4 regions of the Nonomuraea sp. C10 genome follow, and region 2 is predicted to be linked to each of the others. Evidence: riboswitches for the same ligand, from Rfam matches in the RefSeq annotation. Region 2 holds a riboswitch; each other region holds the start of a gene.

Region 1 (4,413 bases), 4.1 Mb from region 2:
GTCCTCGACGGTGTCAGGGTGGTGGGGCTGGGGGAGGCGACCCACGGCACGCGGGAGTTCTTCCTGCTCAAGCACCGGCTGCTGCGGTTCCTCGTGGAGGAGCTGGGGTTCACCGTGCTGGCGATGGAGGCCAGCGTGTCGGCGTCCGAGGCCCTGGACGCCTACGTCCTGGGCGGAGCGGGGGAGCCGGAGCGGCTGCTGGCCGACCTCGGGTTCTGGACGTGGCGGACGCGGGAGATGCTGGCCGTGGTGGAGTGGATGCGCGCGCACAACCGCACCGCCGAGCCGAAGGTGCGCTTCGCCGGGATCGACCCGCAGTTCCCCGCAGCGTCGCTGCGGTGGCTCCGCGATCACCTGGGTGAGCGGGCCGGCGAGCTGCTCGGGCCGCTGGCGGTGCTGGGGGAGACGCGCCTGGGAGTGGGGGAGCCGCTCGACCCGGCGATCGAGGCGGCCGCCCGCGGGCTGGCCGACGAGGTGGGCGCCGGCGGCCCGGAGGAGGCGCACGCCAGGACCGTGAGCCAGTTCGCGACACTGGTCACGCGGCCGATGCGCGACGCCGACGGGGCGCGCACCGCCGGGGCGGCCCGCGACCAGTTCATGGCCGACAACGTCGACCGGCTGCTGGAGGACCCGGCCGCGAAGGTCGCCGTCTGGGCCCACAACGGTCACGTGGCCGCCGGCCACTACGCGCGCCTCGGTGCTCCGGTCATGGGAGATCATCTGCGTCAGCGTCACGGCGCCGGTTACTACGCGCTCGGCCTGCTGTTCGGACAGGGTGAGTTCCGGGCCAGGCGGCTCCGGTTCGGCAGGCCCGACGTGCGGCGGCCGCCGGTGCGCCACCGGGTGCCCGCCGCCGGCAGGCCCGACGTGGCCGAATCCCTGCTGGCCGCCGCCTGCCCCCGCGATCACGTCGTCGACCTGCGCCTCGGGCCCAGGCCCGAGGCGGTGACCCGGTGGCTGGGCGAGCAGCAGTACGTGCGCGGTTACGGCGCCACGGCCGGGCGCTTCTCGTACAAGCTGACCTTCACCCCGGCCGTGCTCGGCGCCGCCTTCGACGGGCTCGCCTACATCGCGCACGGCACCTGTTCGACCCCGCTGTAAGGGTTGTCACAGCGGGGGCCGGGGGCCGATGGCGCCCAGGCGGTCGGCGTATCTGCCGAGGCCGAGTGCCATCGACTCGACGGGCCGGTCCGCGCGCCGCACCGGCACGCCCATGGCGGCGCGCAGGCGTCTGGCCAGGCCGCGCAGCAGCGCGCCGCCGCCGGTCAGCACCGCCCCGTGCGCGGCGACGTCGGCGGCGAGCTCGGCGGGGCAGCGCTCCAGGGCCGTCGCCGCCGCGCGGGCGATGGCGTCGGCCGGCGCCCGGGTGACCTCGTACAACTGCTGGACGGGCAGCCACGCGACCCGCTCGCGCCGCGACTCCGGGTCGAGGCCGCGGACGATCACGTGCCGGTCCAGCGGTTTCCAGGACGGGCCCGCGCGGAGCTTGGCCGCCTCCGCCTCCGCCTCGCCGACCAGCAGCCCGTGCTCACGGGCGACCAGGGTGGCGATCGCCGCGTTCACGGCGTCGCCGCCGGCGTGGACGGTCCCGGCGGCGACGACGGCGCCGCAGGCGAGGATCGCGATCCTGGTCAGGTGAGGGCCGATGTCGACGATCATGCGCCCGGCCGGCTCCGTCACCGGGAGCCCCGCGCCGAGCGCCACCGCGACGGCGTGCTCCACGAGGTACACCCGCCTGGCGTCCGCCTCGTAGGCCAGGTCGCGCACGGCCGAGCTCAGGATGGGCGGGGCGCCGTCGGGCAGCGCCATCACCAGCCGCGGCCGGGCGTACGGGTGCCCGTGCACCTTGCTCAGGAAGTGCTTGACCAGCCGCCCGGCGAGCTCGCCGCCCTCGCGCACCGGCCAGCGGGCGATCCCGTCGTCGTCCCGTACCGCCCGCGTGCCCGCCCCGCTGGAGGGCGAGCACGCCGCGTACGCGTCCGCGCCGAAGAGCGTGCGGCCCGTGGCCGCGCAGGCCGCCGCCATCGACGGCTCGTTGAGCACGACGCCCAGGCCGGGGGCGTAGATCTGGGTGGTGGCCGTGCCGAGATCGATCGCGAGATCCCGGCCGAGGAACGCGAGCGGGCTCACCGCCGCGGCTCCGGGGGGTAGAGCTGCATGTCCGTGGTGTTTCCTCGATCGGGTCAAGGCAACACCAAGTCGCCGGCGCGCGTCCCGCCGATGATCCCGGTTATGCGCTGTCAAGGCCTGCGTGCGAAGCTGGAGGCTGTACGCACATCAGGAGGCCCTCATGGCGGAAACCCCGGAGCCGGAAGTCGACGAGACTCCCGAGGACGAGATGAAGCGCAAGTTCCGTGAGGCACTGGAGCGCAAGCGCGGCCAGCAGGCGGGATCTGGCGGCAGTGGTAGGGGCGCCGACCATTCCAAGATCCACGGAGCCCACGGCCCGGCTGCCGGCAAGCGGTCCTTCAGGCGCAAGAGCGGCGGCTGAATCTGGGTGTTCAAGGGGGTACGGCATGCCGTACCCCCTTTTTCTAGGTAGATCTTCGCCCGAATCATGGGCTTACCTTTGCGTTTGTCCGATTTGCTCGCTAGATTGGTCGGCGTTACCAGGCAGTGACCTTGGCTCTTCACCAGGAAGAGGCGGCTGCCTGGCGCCGAATCCCGCTCCCCCGCGGGAACCGGGGACCCACCTTCTGGGGTGAATCCGGCCCATGCGGCCGGTAGGGCATCTCCACGTCCGAACCCGTCAGCTAACCCGGTAGGCGAGATGGAGAGGACGTTTTCCTGTGATGAATCACCGCGCCCGTCCCCCCTACCGCGGGATGTCATCGGCCGCCGATTGAGCGGCACCATTTCCTGATCTTCCTTTCGCGCTCCCACCGTAGCGTCCGTACGGCTTGATGCCCGGCTACGTCGTTCCGCGAGCGCATCTTTGCTGTTGCCTCACAAAGGACTTCTGTTTTTCATGTCTGCTCGTTTCAGCATGCGTTCCATCGCCGCGATCGTCGCCGCCGCCGGCACGCTGGCGCTCGGCTCCGGCGCCGCCGCTCACGCCGACACCGACAAGGGCACGGAGAAGGTCCTGCTCCAGGGCGAGACCACGGCCTCCTACTTCTGGGACGACGGCTCCGGCCGCGCGGGTGACACCGGCCTGCCGGCCAGCGGCAAGCCCATGCAGAAAGGCATGGCCGCCAGCCCCAGCTGGCCGCTGCTGACCGAGGGCTACGTCGTCTACAAGGGCAAGAAGGCGCCGTTCTTCGTCGGCGACCGCGGCCCGGGCGTCCCGTCCAGCAAGGGCATCATGCTCGACCTGGACGGCAAGACCTTCGCCGACCTGACCGGCGGGAAGTTCAACCCGCGCACGCTCATGGTGGACGGCAACGGCGGCAAGGGCCACATCGAGGTCGAGTACGTCATCACCAAGTGGGGTGACGGCCTGGGCCTGAAGAACCACCCGGTCGCCTTCTCCGAGGGCGCCTACAAGCGCATGGACCGCAACCCGGCCGCCCCGCCGGTCCTGGCCGGGGACAAGGCGGACGACAAGGCGGACAAGAAGGACGAGGAGAAGGCCGTCGCGGGCCAGTCCGGCAGCGACAAGGCCGAGCCCGTGAAGACCAGCCCCGTGAAGGCCGACCCGGTGAACCTCGTCAAGGCCCCGGCCGAGCCGCAGCCCGCCGCCGGCGGCGCCGAGGCGGCCGCGGCCACCGAGCGGAGCAACGTGGCGGGAGCCGCCGTGGCCGGCGGCGTGATCCTCGTCGGCGGCGGCCTGGTGCTGGGCCGCGAGCGCATCCGCAAGCTCGTGCGCCGCTGACCTTTGCGTCACCACGATTAGAATGTCATTCTAGAGCCGTGACCTCGACCGCATCGGCTCATGGAATCGACATCGCGTACGAGAGCTTCGGCTCTCCCGACGGGCGCCCGCTCCTCCTGATCATGGGGCTGGGCGCCCAGCTCATTCACTGGGACGACGAGCTGTGCGAGCAGCTCGCCGAGCAGGGGCACCATGTCGTCAGGTTCGACAACCGCGACGCCGGGATGTCCACCCACCTCCACGAGGCGGGCGCGCCCGCACCGGGCAAGCCGGCGCCCTACCTGCTGGACGACATGGCCGCGGACACCGCCGGGCTGATGGACGCCCTCGGCTGGCCGGCCGCGCACGTGATGGGCGCCTCGATGGGCGGCATGATCGCCCAGTCGCTCGCCATCCGGCATCCCGAGCGGGTGCTCACCCTCATCTCGATCATGTCGACCCCCGGTGGCGCGGTCGCCCCGCCGAGCGAGAGCGCCCGGTCGGTCCTGTTCACCAAGCCGGTGACCACCCGGGAGGAGGCCATGACCCAGGCGCTGGCGACCTGGTCGGTCATCGGCTCCCCGGGGTACGAGCTCGACCGCGAGCGTGTCCAGCGGCTG
Region 2 (4,413 bases):
CCCCAGCCTGCCGCCGCCCCCTCCGACCCACCCCACCGTCCTGCGGCCCCGGCGTCCCGGATCGGGTCTCGGTCCGCTCGCCAGCGGCGCCGTTCCTGTCGTGGCCGTCGTCCACTTCGCGTCCTCTCACCCCAGCTGGTCCCGCACGTACGCGCGCCACCCCCGGGTCAGGCCGCCGAGCGTGAGCCCCCTCGCGGCGAGTGCCCGGTCGGTGCCGACACTCTGGGCATCACGGTAGAGCCTCACCAGAGTCCCCTCGCCCGCGCTCTCGGCCAGGAACCGACACGCCAGCCACGCCTCCTGGTACGCCCGCGCCAGCGCGTCCCCCCGGGAGCCGAAGTCACCGGCCCCGGGCAGTTCGTCCGGCAGCCGCCCCGCCCGCACCTCGGCCGCCAGTTCGGCCGCCGCCACGGTGACCGCCAGCCCCGCGTCCCGATAGGCCACGTAGTCGGCGAATCCCTCGTACAGCCAGCCGGGCAGCCCGTCGGTGCCCGCGGCGACGTGCGTGAGCTCATGGGCGAGGACCACGTCCCTGCCGGTCGGGTTGAGCCGCGCGAAACCCTCGGGCACCACGATCACCCGCCGCCCGTCGGCCACCGCCGCCAGCCCGCGCACGTCGGCGACGCCGGCCAGCCGCGCGGCCTGCTCCCCTGAGGCGGGCACCAGCACCAGCGGGCGCACGGGCCGGCCCAGCACGCCCGACACCCGTCGCCCCGCCGCGTCGGCCCGCCGCGCCAGATCGGCCAGCAGCCCGGGATCGGCCCGCTGCCCGGCGACCAGCGCCCGCTCGCCGCGCGCGACGCCCAGCTCGCCCCGCCACAGCTCCCGCACCCCGGCCAGCTCGTCGGGCACCCCGGCGGACCACGACTCCGGCGCCGCCCCGCCGGGCGCGGCCACGGCGAGGACCAGCCCCGCCACCACCGCTCGACGGCCCACGATCCCGGACATGCTGTCCGATGCTAGCGGCGGGACGCCCGTCCCACGCATCACGAAGGCCCCGCCCCCAGACAGGGGCGGGGCCTTCGCGATCGGTCACAGACCGGGGCGTACCGCGCCGGCGAACGACGACTTGCGCCATCCGTTCAGCTTCTCGACGCGCACCGTCTTGCCCGAGCTCGGCGAGTGCACCATCTTGCCCTTGCCGATGTACATGCCCACGTGGCCGAGCCCGCGGAAGAACATCAGGTCACCCGGCTTCAGGTTCTTGTAGGAGACCTTCTTCCTGATGCCCGCGAACTGGCTGTTCGTCACGCGCGGGATCTTGACCCCGGCCTTCCGCCAGGCGAACTGGACGAGACCTGAGCAGTCGAAGGCGTGCGGCCCGGTGGCCCCGTAGCGGTACGGGTCACCGATCTGCTTCTTGGCCACCGCGACGGCCTTGTGGGCCTTCACCTTCTGCCGGGCCGCCTTCGCCTGCTTCTTGGACAGGACCTTCTTCGAAGTCGCCTTCTTGGAAGCAGTGGTCTTGACGGCCTCGACCGTCGTCACCGAAGCTCCGGCCGGGGCGATCACCGTGTCCGCCTGCGCCGCCGGGACGTGGAGGGCCAGCCCTCCGGCCGTCACGGTCATGCTGAGCGCCACGCCGCTGACGGCAAGGCGAGACAGACGGGGGTTCTTAGGGGAGGTAGACAGGATTGCTCCTTGAGTCTTCCACGAACGCCTACCGGGTTAGCTGACGGATTCGGGCCTGGAAGTCGCCCTACGGCGCGTCGCCGCGCCGATTCACCCCTGATCCCGCCCTGAAATGACGGGATCTATGGTTCCCCGGCTCCGTGCCTCCTGGCTGCACGGATTCGGCAGGCCACCACCCGGGTGAAGGTTCCCGGAGATGCGGCGGTGACCGGCGGATTCTTGTTCGTCCACGTCGCGGCGCCGGCGGCGCGGCGGCGATGGCCGGCGGCGGGCATGGAGTGTCCGCCGCGACGCCAGAACCTACGCCTGAAGTCATGGGCTGGCAAAGGCACGGTAAGCACATGACGATCTGACAAGCCCGCTGTCAGACCCGCGGATCCCTGCTGGCAAGCCAGTCCCGTTACCCAGATGTGACCATACTCACACTTGCCGCCCTGACGGTGTGTCAGAGCCCTTCTGTCACATGAGTCACAGGGGTTTCAGCGGCTCACGGGCGTACCGCGCCGACGAGCCGGCGCCCGTACGCGGAGAGCGGGACGACCTTGACCACGTCACCGGTCTGCGGCGCGTGCACGATCTTGCCGTTTCCCGCATAGATGCTCACGTGGCCCAGCCCTTCGCTGAAGATGAGGTCACCGGGCTCCAGGGCGTCCAGCGACACCCTCCGGCTCGCGCCCCAGGCCCACTGCTGCCACGTCGTACGCGGCAGGGAGACGCCGGCCGCGCGCCACGAGGCCTGCGTCAGGCCGGAGCAGTCCCAGCCGCCGGGCCCGGTGCCGCCGAACTGGTAGGGCTTGCCGATCTGCGCGTACGCGAAGTTGAGCACCGCCGCCGCGCTCCCCGAGGCGGGGCCGGTGTACTTGACGCCGGTGCTGTTCGGGTCGCCGACGCGGTAGGCGCCGAGGCGGTCGAGCAGCTTCTTCTGCTGGGCGATCAGCTTCTCGATCTCGGAGCGCTCCTTCTTGACCTTGTCGCGCTCCTCGTCGGCCTCGCCCAGAGCCCCCTGGGCCTTGTCACGCTCGGTCTTGAGCCCGCGGTTCTCCCGGTCGAAGGCGGCCAGCCTGCCGGCGCGGTCGGCGGTCAGCCGCTCCGTCAGCGCCATCTGGTAGAGCAGGTCACCCGGGTTCTCGGCGGTCACCATGGTCGGCATCGAGGTCAGGTCGCGGCCCATCTTGTAGCCGTCGACGGCCATCGTGACGACCTGCTGGCGCAGCTCGGCGACGGTGGCGAGCTTGCGCTTGTAGCCGGCGTTGAGCTTGTCGTAGCGCTTCTTGGCGGCCTTGTAGTTCTCCGTCGCCGTGTTGTAGCGATCGACGACCTTGTCGGCCTTGTCGTTGAGCTTCTCGAGCTTGGCCTTGGCCTGACTGATCGTCGGTTGCGGGTCGGCGGCCACTCCTCCCGTGGGGAGAGTGATCAGCCCGATCACGAGACCCGCGGCCAGCGGCGCCCGGCCCAACCTCACAGCTCGCCTCCCAGGGGGAATACATCTGGGGCGAAATAGTACAGAAGTGGAAGGTGAGGTCTCACCCAAACACTGATTTGTAATCTAGGCGCGGCCGAGCCTGCGCAGCAGCAAAGCAGACGAAACGGGTCTGGCTCCCATGCGCCGGACGGATTCGGCCACCTCGCGGTCGGAGGAGACCACGGCCATGGCGCGGCCCGGCGGCTCGGCGCGTACGAGCTGGCGGATCAGGTCGTCGGCGATCTCCCCCGGCGCGCTGAACAGCACCCGCACCCCGCGCGGCGCGACGACCTGCACCGGCGCGTTCAGCTCCGCGCCGTCGAACACCACGGTCACCTCGACCCTGGTCTGCGCGACCAGGCCGCCGAGCCCGGTCATCAGCCGGTTGCGCTGGTCGGCCAGCGTGAGAGTGCCGTAGCCGGTCTTGGTCACGTTGTAGCCGTCTATGATCAGATGGACCTGCGGCAGGGCGAGGAGCTGGTCGAGCAGCTGCGGGTCGTCGTCGGCCAGCGCGCGGGCCGGCACCCCTCGCACGCCCGGCGTCTCCCCGGCGACGGCGGCCACCGAGTCGGCGGGCCTGGAGATCGTGGTGGGCAGCGCCAGCTCCCTGCGCAGCCCGGCGGAGGCGTCCTGCAGCGCGTCGAGCAGCACCCGTATGCGGGCGTCCTCGATGCTGCGCCCCTCGCGGGCGGCCCTGCGCGAGGCTTCGAGCTGTTTCTCCACGTCGGCCAGGCGCTCGCGCAGCCGGCGCAGCTCGGTCTCACCGGCGCTGCCGGCGGCCGTGGCCGCGGCCCTGGCGTCCTGGGCGGTCTGTTCCATCGCCTCGGCCCGCTGCACGGCCGCCTTCGCCCGCTCACGGGCGTCGTGGAGCTTGCGGCGCAGGTCGGAGTTCTCCCCCCGGGCGGCCTTGAGCTGCTCGCGCAGCCGGTCGACCTCCTCCTTGGCCGCCGACTTCTGCGCGGCGAGCTGCTCGCGCAGCCGGGACACGACCTCCTCGCGCTCCGCGCCCTCGGCGGCGGCGGCGTTCCTCTCCAGGTCGGTCCTGGCGGCCTCGATCATCTCCTCCCACCCCGGCGGGCGGGTGAGGTAGGCGGCCGCGGCGACGAGCACGGGATCGGCGGCGGGCGGGACGTTGCCCTCGGCCAGCGACGAGACGAGCTCCGGCCACCCGGCGGTCACGTGCTCCGCGACGGCCACGCGGAAGTCCTTGTCGTTCTCCAGCTGGGCGGCGATGGGCGCGCCGCCCAGGCGGGCACGCTTGCGCGGATCGAACTTGGCGATGCCGCGCAGCGGCGGCGGGACGGCGGCGGCGGGCATCG
Region 3 (4,413 bases), 1.7 Mb from region 2:
GGGCTGCACACGATGCTGGCCCGCCCTCCGTACTCCTCGACCCCTGACGCCATCACCGGCGAGCAGTGGGACACCCTGGCGATGCTCGGCCGCGAGGGCTACCTGATCGCGCTGGCCGACCTCGACACCGAGGACTGGAGCAGGCCGGGCGCGGCCGGCATCGCCAGGGCCGCGTTCCCGCGGGGCGGGCGCGGGGCGGTGGTGATGATGCACGACTCCGGCGGCGACCGCGCCCAGACAGTCGAGGCCGTCGGCCGCCTGCTCGACCGGCTGGACCGGGCCGGCTACCGCGCCGAGACGCTGACCTCCGCGCTCGGCATGCCGTCGGCGCACCGGCCGGCCGCGCAGCCGGAGCGGATCGCCGGCGCCGCGCTCGGCCTGGCGCAGCGCGCGGCGAACGCGTTCACGGACGCGCTGTGGTGGGTGCTTTTCGCCACCGGCGTGCTGACGCTGGCCCGGCTGCTGCTCCTGGTGGTGCTGGCCCGGGTGCACGCCCGGCGCTCCCGGGGTCCGGGACCGGCCCTGACCTGGGAACGGCCGCCGGGGGTGAGCGTGATCGTGCCCGCGTACAACGAGGAGGCGGGGATCGCCGCGACCGTGCGCTCGCTCGTCGCGACCGCGTACCCCGGGCCGGTGGAGGTGCTGGTGGTGGACGACGGTTCCACCGACCGCACCGCCGAGGCCGCCGCCGGGCCGCGGCTGCCGGGAGTACGGGTGATCAGGCAGGACAACGCCGGCAAGGCCGCCGCGCTGAACACCGGCATCCGGCACGCGCGCCACGAGTTCCTCGTCATGGTCGACGGTGACACGGTGTTCGAGCCGGACACGATCGGGCATCTCGTGCGCCGGCTCGCCGACCCCCGCGTGGGCGCGGTGAGCGGCAACACCAAGGTCGGCAACCGGCGCGGGCTCATCGGCCGCTGGCAGCACGTCGAGTACGTGATCGGCTTCAACCTGGACCGGCGCGCGTTCGAGCTGCTCGACTGCATGCCGACGGTGCCGGGGGCGATCGGCGCGTTCCGGCGCGGCGCGCTGGTCGGGCTCGGCGGGGTGAGCACCGACACGCTGGCCGAGGACACCGACCTGACGATGGCGCTGTGCCGGGCAGGCTGGCGGGTGGTGTACGAGGAGCGGGCGCTGGCGTGGACGGAGGCGCCCGCGACCCTGGGGCAGCTGTGGCGGCAGCGCTACCGCTGGTGCTACGGCACGATGCAGGCGATGTGGAAGCACCGCCGCGCGCTGGCCGAGCCGGGTCCGTTCGGCCGCCGCTGCCTGGGTTACCTGGCGCTGTTCCACGTGCTGCTGCCGCTGCTGGCGCCGGTGGTGGACCTGATGGCCGTCTACCACACGGCGGTCGGCGACCCGCTGCCGGCGGTGGCGGTGTGGGCCGGGTTCGTGGTGGTGCAGGCGGCGGCGGGCTGGTACGCGCTGCGGCTGGACCGGGAGCGGGTGTCGGCGCTGTGGGTGCTGCCGCTGCAGCAGCTGGTGTACCGGCAGCTGATGTATCTGGTGGTGTTCCAGTCGGTGGCGACGGCGCTGCTCGGGGTGCGGCTGCGCTGGCACACGGTGCGCAGGCAGGGCACTTTCGCGGCGCCGTGACGGCACCGCCGGGAGATTTTACCCAGAGGCCGGATTCCCTTACGTACAAGGGGTTTCGGGGGTGTTACCCCGGGTCCGAACCTCCAAACCGGATATGTCATACTTGCAATATTTTTGTCTGCATATATACCTTTTGCGTATTCGCGGTGATACCTCAACTCTGTTGCCGCATCGATTGACCGGACCGTGCGCTGTCCTGACGGTGTCCCCCTCACGCCAGGGCAGCGCACGGCCGCCGAATCCGCGTCTCGCGGAGCCGGGGACCCACTTCCTGGGGTGAATCGGACGCCAGCGTCCGTAGGGGACTTCCAACTCCGAACCCGTCAGCTAACCCGGTAGGCGGCATGGAAGCAAGGAGTCATTTCCTCATGCCCAAGCCTCGGCTTGCCGCTGCGCTGAAGTACCGTCCCAGCAACCGTCTCAAGTACGCCTTCGCCGGCGCGCTGCTGGCGGGGACCACCGCCGTCGCCAGCGTGACCGGCACCGCCATCGCCGCCACCGGCGGCGCCGCCGCCCCCGTCGAGCCGAACCCGGCCATCGCCCAGCAGCAGGCGGCCCAGCTCACGTACGGGCAGGACGTGTCGAACTACCAGCCCGACCACGACTGGGAGGCCAGCCCGGCCGAGTTCGGCATCATCAAGGCCACCGAGGGCACCGGCTTCACCGACAAGACCTTCGCCCGGCACTGGCAGGAGCTGGACAAGAAGGGCATCGTGCGCGGCGCTTACCACTACGCGCACCCGCGCAACAACCCGATCGCCGAGGCCGAGCACTTCCTCTCGGTGGTGAACTCCCAGCCCGCCAAGCCCGGCGACCTGCTGGTGCTGGACCTGGAGACGACCAACGGCAGGTCCGTCTCCGAGGTGAACGCCTGGGCCAAGGCCTGGCTGTCGCACGTCAAGGCCAAGACCGGCGTCACGCCGCTGTTCTACAGCGGCTGGCACTTCGCCGACACCTACGGCGCGGGACTGTCGGAGTACCCGCTCTGGGTGGCCCACTACAGCAAGCCCAAGGGCGAGATCACCCCGCCGGCGGACTGGAAGTCGTGGACCATCCACCAGTACTCCGACAAGCCCATCGACCACAACGTCTCGGCCCTGACCCCCGACCAGCTCCGCAGCCTGGGCCGTCCGGCCTGACCCGCTCTGTGACGCCTCCCTCGAGGGAGGCGTCACAGTCGTCTCAGCCCTGGTGGATCCTGAGCCCACGCTCCTCCATGCGCCGCAGCAGCTCGGCCGGGCCCACCGCCGTCTCCGGCAGCAGGTAGAACTCCTCCAGGATCGGCCCCGCGTCATCGGGTGCGGCGGCGTCCCAGATCACCTCGTCACCCGGCGCCGTGACCTCGAAGGCGAAGAACGCGCAGCACGCCTTCTCCCGCGCGGCGAGATCCCGTACCCACTCCTCGACCCCGTCACCGGCGCGGAACCGGAACCGGATGCCCCCGGCGGTCCGCTCGCGTCCGGTGAGCGCCTCGCCGAACAGCCGCCGGTACTCGGCCAGCCGTTCCTCGGGGGTGTCGCGGGCGGTGGTCATGTCGCAGACGATCGGTGGGGTGTCCATGATGTGCTCTCCTTCCGTCACTTCCGGAGCGTAGAGTCTGGACCTAGGTCCAGAGTCAAGAGGAGAGCGGTGTGAAGATCGGCGAGGTGGCCCGCGAGGCCGGGGTCAGCGTGGACACGGTCCGCTTCTACGAGCGCCGCGGCGTGCTGCCGGCGGCGGGGCGCAGACCGTCGGGCTACCGGGTGTTCGACGCGTCGGCGGTGTCCAGGATCCGCGCCGCCAAGGCCCTGCAGGAGCTGGGTTTCACGCTGGACGAGGTGGCCGGCGCCCTGCGCTCCCACGACGCGGGCGGCGCGACCTGCGCGAGCGAGCGGTGGCGGCTGGAAGCGGTGGTGGAGCGCATCGACGCGAGGATCGCCGAGCTGGCCCGGGCCCGCGACCTCGCCGCCCGGAGCCTCGCCGACTGCCGCTCCGGCGACTGCCGCTTCCCGACCGGCCTGTCCTTCTAGCGCGAGCCCTCGCCGGACTCGGCCAGGTCGGCCTCCTCCTTGGTCTTGTGCACGGTGCCGTCGGCGTGCTCGGGCGGCCCGTACGCCGTGTGGAGCACCAGCGGCGCGGCGCCGGTGTTGACGAAATTGTGCGGGGTGCCCGCCGGGACGGCGACCAGGTCGCCCGCCTTCACCGGACGGACCTCACCGCCGACACGGGCCTCTCCGATCCCGGAGACGAAGGTGAGGATCTGGTCGGTGTCCTCGTGCACCTCCTCGCCGATCTCACCGCCCGGCGGGATGGTCATGGTGACGACCTGGACCTTCTCCCCGGTCCACAGAACCCGGCGGAAGTCGGTGCTCTCTTCGGCGACGGTGGCGATCGCGAAATGGTGCACGGTCGGCTCCTGTGTCTCGCGGTTCAAGCTGGCGTATGACTCTTGCCAGGACAAAAGCTGACATAAACGTAATGTCCGGCAGGCGGACACCGGGCGCGGTGCTAGTTTCGCCGTCATGAAGGTGCCGGAGAGGCTGCTGTGGGCCGTCGAGACCCTGGAAACGCGGCCGGGCGAGCGGGTCCTGGAGATCGGCTGCGGCCGCGGCGTCGCCGTCGGACTGCTCTGCGAGCGCTCCGCCTCCGTCACCGCGATCGACCGGTCGGCGACGGCGGTCGAGGCCGCACGCGAGCGCAACGCCCGCCACGTCGAGGCGGGCGCCGCGGTGATCGAGCAGGCCGAGCTCGACGGCGGCGGGCTGCCCGGCGGCCCGTACGACAAGGTGTTCGCCGTCAACGTGAACGTCTTCTGGACCCGCTCCCCCACCGCCG
Region 4 (4,413 bases), on a different contig from region 2:
TGCGCGCCAGAGACCTGCTTGCCGACTATCCCGTCGTGACCCTTGAGACGCCTGTGCTCCAGGCAGCCCGGTTGCTCGCCGAGCAGGATCTGCCCGGTCTGATCGTCAAGAACGACGACCAGCTCACCATTTTGCCGGGCACGGAAGCACTGCGACTGGCCGTGCCGCGCTACATCATGGACGATCCGGCGCTGGCCCGGGTGGTCGACGAGGCGCACGCCGACGAGTTCCTGCGCGCGCTGGGCAGTCGTACGGTGCGCGAGGTGCTGCCCCGGGAGCGGCGGGAGCTGCCCGTCACGGATCCTGACGCGACCGTGCTGGAGCTGGCCGCGCTGATGGCGCGCACCCGCAGCCCGTTGGTGGCCATCGTGGACAAGGGCCGGTTGCTGGGTGCGGTCACGCTGCAGGCGCTGCTGGACAGGATGCTAGGCACATGAGCCCGCTCGCCTGGGCGAGCGTCGCAGTGTTCGTGTCCGCCTACGCGCTGATCGCCACCGAGAAGGTGAACCGGGTGGCGGCGGCGCTGGGCGGGGCGTGGGTCATGCTGTTGATCCACGCGACCAACGCCGGGTCGGCGTTCTTCTCCGAGCATGCCGGGATCGACTGGAACGTCATCTTCCTGCTGCTCGGCATGATGGTCATCGTCGGGGTGCTGAAAGAGACCGGCGTCTTCGAGTATCTGGCGATCTGGGCGGCCAAACGCGCCCAGGGGCGGCCCTTCCGGCTGATGGTCCTGCTGGTCCTGATCACGGCAGGCGCGTCGGCGCTGCTCGACAACGTGACCACGGTGCTGCTGATCGCGCCGGTGACGTTCCTGGTGTGCGAGCGGCTGGCCGTGTCGCCGGTCCCCTTCCTGATCGCCGAGGCGCTGGCCTCCAACATCGGCGGCGCGTCGACGCTGGTGGGCGACCCGCCGAACATCATCATCGCCAGCCGGGGCGGGCTGAGCTTCAACGACTTCCTCATCCACATGGCGCCCATGGTGATCGTGCTGGTCGCGGTGTTCGTGGGGCTCTGCTGGCTCATGTGGGGCCGGACGTTCCGGTACGACCCGGACCGGGCGCAGGAGGTCATGGCGCTGGACGAGAAGGAGGCGATCGCCGACCCGTGGCTGCTGTGGCAGTCGCTCGTCGTGCTGGTGCTGGTGCTGGCGGCGTTCGTGCTCCATCCGGTGCTGCACTACGAGCCGTCGGTGGTGGCGCTGCTGGGCGCCGGCGTGCTGGTGGCCTTCACCAAGGTGACCACGGAGAAGTCGCTGGCCGAGGTGGAGTGGCCGACGCTGGTGTTCTTCGCCGGGCTGTTCGTCATGGTCGGCGCGCTCGTCCACACCGGGGTCATCGACCAGGTCTCCAGGGCCGCCGTGGAGGCCACGGCGGGCCGGTTGGACGTGGCGACGATGGGGCTGCTGGGCGGTTCCGCCGTGGTGTCGGCGGTCGTGGACAACATCCCGTACGTGGCCACGATGAGCCCGATCGTGGCGGAGCTCGTGGCGGCGCAGGGCGGCGAGTCGGCGCAGGTGCTCTGGTGGGCGCTGGCGTTCGGGGCCGACCTGGGCGGCAACGCCACGGCGGTGGGCGCGGCGGCCAACGTGGTCGTGCTGGGCATCGCGGCCCGCAACGGCACGCCGATCAGCTTCTGGCACTTCACCAAGTACGGGGTGATCGTCACGGTCGTCACGGTGACCCTGGTGGCGCCGTATCTGTGGTTCCGATACCTGTAGAAACCCCCGCAAAGGTAAAATATTCGCCCCGAAAACCCCTATGCCATAGGGGATCCCGTCGTCGGGGCCCGTTCCGCGCTTGCCCTTTCCCTTGCGCGACGATTACCTTCGAACCCATCGATGGCACGCGCTTGAGCAGCGCTTTTAGGTAAGCCCCCGCGCGTTGCCGATGAATTGCCGAGACCGCGCCCACCCGCGCACATTGCGGGAACACGGCGCGGCCGCCGAATCCGCCCTCTGGCGGAACCGGGGACCCACCTTTCTCTGGGGTGAATCGGTCGCTCTTCACCAAGGGCGCGCCGTAGGGCACTTCCACGCCCGAACCCGACAGCTAACCCGGTAGGCGGCATGGAAGCAAGGAGCAATCCCCGAGCATGGTCAAGCACATCTTCGATCGCATCCCGTCCACCTCCCGCCTGGCCCTGGGCGCCACCCTGGCACTCGGCGCCGCCTTCGCCGGCACCTCCGCCGCCGCCACCGCGGCCGCCGCCTCCCCCTCCCAGCCGCACCCGGTCGCCCACCAGCAGAGCAGCGCGAACCAGTCCACCGCCGTCAGCGCGAGCACCGTCCTGCAGGTCGCCGAGTCGCAGATCGGCGTCACCGAGGACGCCGCCGGCGGCGGCACCAAGTTCCACCAGTGGTACATGTCCTCCCCGCGCGCGGCCGAGACCCTGGCCCGTGACGGCGGCGGCACGCCCGCGCTGTACGCCAACGCCCCCTGGTGCGCGATGTTCGTGTCCTGGGTCGGCGAGCAGGCCGGCGCCCGCTCCACGATCGGCTGGGACGCCTACACCGTCACCCACGCCCAGTGGTTCAAGGACAACAACCGCTGGGGCAGCCAGGCCAAGCCCGGCAGCGTCGTCTTCTTCGACTGGGGCGGCAGCAAGAACATCAGCGCCGTCGACCACGTCGGCCTGGTGAAGAAGGACAACGGCGACGGCACGATCACCACGATCGAGGGCAACACCGGCAACGGCAAGGTCGAGGAGCGCATCCGGCCCGTGTCCCACGTGGCCGGCTACGGCTACCCCGAGTACAAGGCCGCCTGAGCACGTTCTCCGCACCCGTCATTCCTCCGGCGATCCGGTCAGGTCTTCCCTGACCGGATCGCCGTCGTCCGCGGCCCCGGTCAGGACCGCGTTTTGACCGGCCGTTGGCCTGCCCGGCGACGACCCCGGGGGAGATCCAGGGGGTGGAAGCGCGTGCGACATGACGACGGTCCCCTACCAGCAGGACCCGGCCAAGACCAGGCGGTCGCCGCTCAGCGGGCGGCGGCTGCAACTCCGCCACGGTGAGGGCGACAAGCGGCACCTGACCAGCCTGCAAGGACTGTCGGCGCTGTCGCTGGACGCCCTCAGCTCGGTCGCCTACGGGCCGGAGGCCGCGGCGCTCGTCCTGGCCGGGGCCGGGGCCGCCGCCGTGGCGCTGACCCTGCCGATCACGATCGCCATCGCGGTCCTGCTGCTGATCCTCGTGTTCTCCTACAGGCAGGTCATCGCCGCCCACCCCGACGGCGGCGGGTCGTACGGGGTCGCGAAGGCGGAGCTGGGCCGCCGGGCGGGCCTGCTGGCCGCCGCGGCCCTGGTGGTGGACTACGTGCTGACCATCGCGGTCAGCCTCGCCGCCGCGGCCGCCAACCTGGCCTCGGCGTTCCCCGTCCTGCGACCGTACCTGGTGGAGACCTGCCTGGCCGGGGTGCTGCTGCTGACGGTCATCAACCTGTTCGGGGTGTCCGACAGCGCGCGGTTCCTCATGCTGCCCATGAGCCTGTTCGTGGTGTCCGTCCTCGGCGTCGTGGCGGTCGGCCTGGCGCGGTCCGGGCCCGCCGCCACCGTGGGGACGACGGAGCAGATCGTCGCCACCGAGGCGCTGACCGTGATGCTCATCCTGCGGGCCTTCTCCTCCGGATGCTCCTCGCTGACCGGGATCGAGGCCATCGCCAACGGCGTGCCCATGTTCCGCAAGCCCCGCGTCAAGCGCGCCCAGCACACCGAACTGATGCTCGGCGCGCTGCTCGCCACCATGCTCATCGGCCTGGCCGTGCTCATCCGCAGGGACCACGTGGTGCCCCGCGAGGGCGTGACCATCCTGGCCCAGCTCGTGGCCGGCTCGTACGGGACCGGCTGGGCGTTCTACGGCACCAACATCGTGGTCGCCCTCGGCCTGGGCCTGGCCGCCAACACCAGCTTCGGCGGCCTGCCGGTGCTGCTGAGTCTGCTGGCCAAGGACAGGCGGCTGCCCTCGCTGTTCGCGCTGCGCACCGAACGGCCCGTCTACCGGTACGGCGTCGCGGTGGCGGGCCTGCTGGCCGCCATCCTGCTGATCGCGGTGGACGGCGACCCCCAGCGGCTCATCCCCATGTTCGCCATCGGCGTCTTCATCGGTTTCACCATGAGCCAGGGCGGCATGGTCAAGCACTGGCACCGGCTGCGCCCGCCCCGCTGGCGCCGCGACATGCTGCTCAACGGGACCGGGGCTTTGCTCACCTGCGTGGCGGCCCTCGTGCTGCTGGTGTCGAAGTTCACCGAGGGCGCCTGGGCGGTCGCCATCGTCATCCCCCTGCTCATCCTCCTGTTCGCCCGGATCGAGCGCTACTACGGAGAGGTGGCGGCCGAGCTGGAGATCGGCGCCGTGCCGGCCAGGCCCGCGCGGCCGCCCGCCGCCGACCATCCCGGCAAGAAGATCATCATTCC

What was found. Region 2 has a riboswitch for cyclic di-AMP ahead of FR742_RS22645 (C40 family peptidase). Riboswitches for the same ligand answer to the same signal wherever they lie in the genome.
Region 1: it holds a riboswitch for cyclic di-AMP, as region 2 does, so the genes downstream of both, FR742_RS45565 (hypothetical protein) here and FR742_RS22645 (C40 family peptidase) in region 2, are expected to answer to the same signal.
Region 3: it holds a riboswitch for cyclic di-AMP, as region 2 does, so the genes downstream of both, FR742_RS14685 (glycoside hydrolase family 25 protein) here and FR742_RS22645 (C40 family peptidase) in region 2, are expected to answer to the same signal.
Region 4: it holds a riboswitch for cyclic di-AMP, as region 2 does, so the genes downstream of both, FR742_RS36440 (CHAP domain-containing protein) here and FR742_RS22645 (C40 family peptidase) in region 2, are expected to answer to the same signal.

The regions. Positions count from the first base shown of each region.
Region 1 covers NZ_VPFF01000001.1:803,039-807,451, forward strand. Annotated here, with positions in the region: gene FR742_RS03740 (erythromycin esterase family protein) at 1-1,101, shown strand, start outside; gene FR742_RS03745 (rod shape-determining protein) at 1,108-2,130, opposite strand; gene FR742_RS03750 (DUF5302 domain-containing protein) at 2,291-2,491, shown strand; cyclic di-AMP (ydaO/yuaA leader) riboswitch at 2,646-2,783, shown strand; gene FR742_RS45565 (hypothetical protein) at 2,969-3,814, shown strand; gene FR742_RS03760 (alpha/beta fold hydrolase) at 3,853-4,413, shown strand, end outside.
Region 2 covers NZ_VPFF01000001.1:4,915,948-4,920,360, forward strand. Annotated here, with positions in the region: gene FR742_RS22635 (M48 family metallopeptidase) at 1-31, opposite strand, end outside; gene FR742_RS22640 (hypothetical protein) at 127-948, opposite strand; gene FR742_RS22645 (C40 family peptidase) at 1,033-1,581, opposite strand; cyclic di-AMP (ydaO/yuaA leader) riboswitch at 1,643-1,809, opposite strand; gene FR742_RS22650 (NlpC/P60 family protein) at 2,120-3,094, opposite strand; gene FR742_RS22655 (NYN domain-containing protein) at 3,179-4,413, opposite strand, start outside.
Region 3 covers NZ_VPFF01000001.1:3,218,171-3,222,583, reverse strand. Annotated here, with positions in the region: gene FR742_RS14690 (bifunctional polysaccharide deacetylase/glycosyltransferase family 2 protein) at 1-1,599, shown strand, start outside; cyclic di-AMP (ydaO/yuaA leader) riboswitch at 1,823-1,956, shown strand; gene FR742_RS14685 (glycoside hydrolase family 25 protein) at 1,968-2,738, shown strand; gene FR742_RS14680 (hypothetical protein) at 2,782-3,159, opposite strand; gene FR742_RS14675 (MerR family transcriptional regulator) at 3,231-3,608, shown strand; gene FR742_RS14670 (cupin domain-containing protein) at 3,605-3,985, opposite strand; gene FR742_RS14665 (class I SAM-dependent methyltransferase) at 4,101-4,413, shown strand, end outside.
Region 4 covers NZ_VPFF01000003.1:1,040,685-1,045,097, reverse strand. Annotated here, with positions in the region: gene FR742_RS36450 (CBS domain-containing protein) at 1-437, shown strand, start outside; gene FR742_RS36445 (ArsB/NhaD family transporter) at 434-1,720, shown strand; cyclic di-AMP (ydaO/yuaA leader) riboswitch at 1,933-2,081, shown strand; gene FR742_RS36440 (CHAP domain-containing protein) at 2,095-2,769, shown strand; gene FR742_RS36435 (APC family permease) at 2,930-4,413, shown strand, end outside.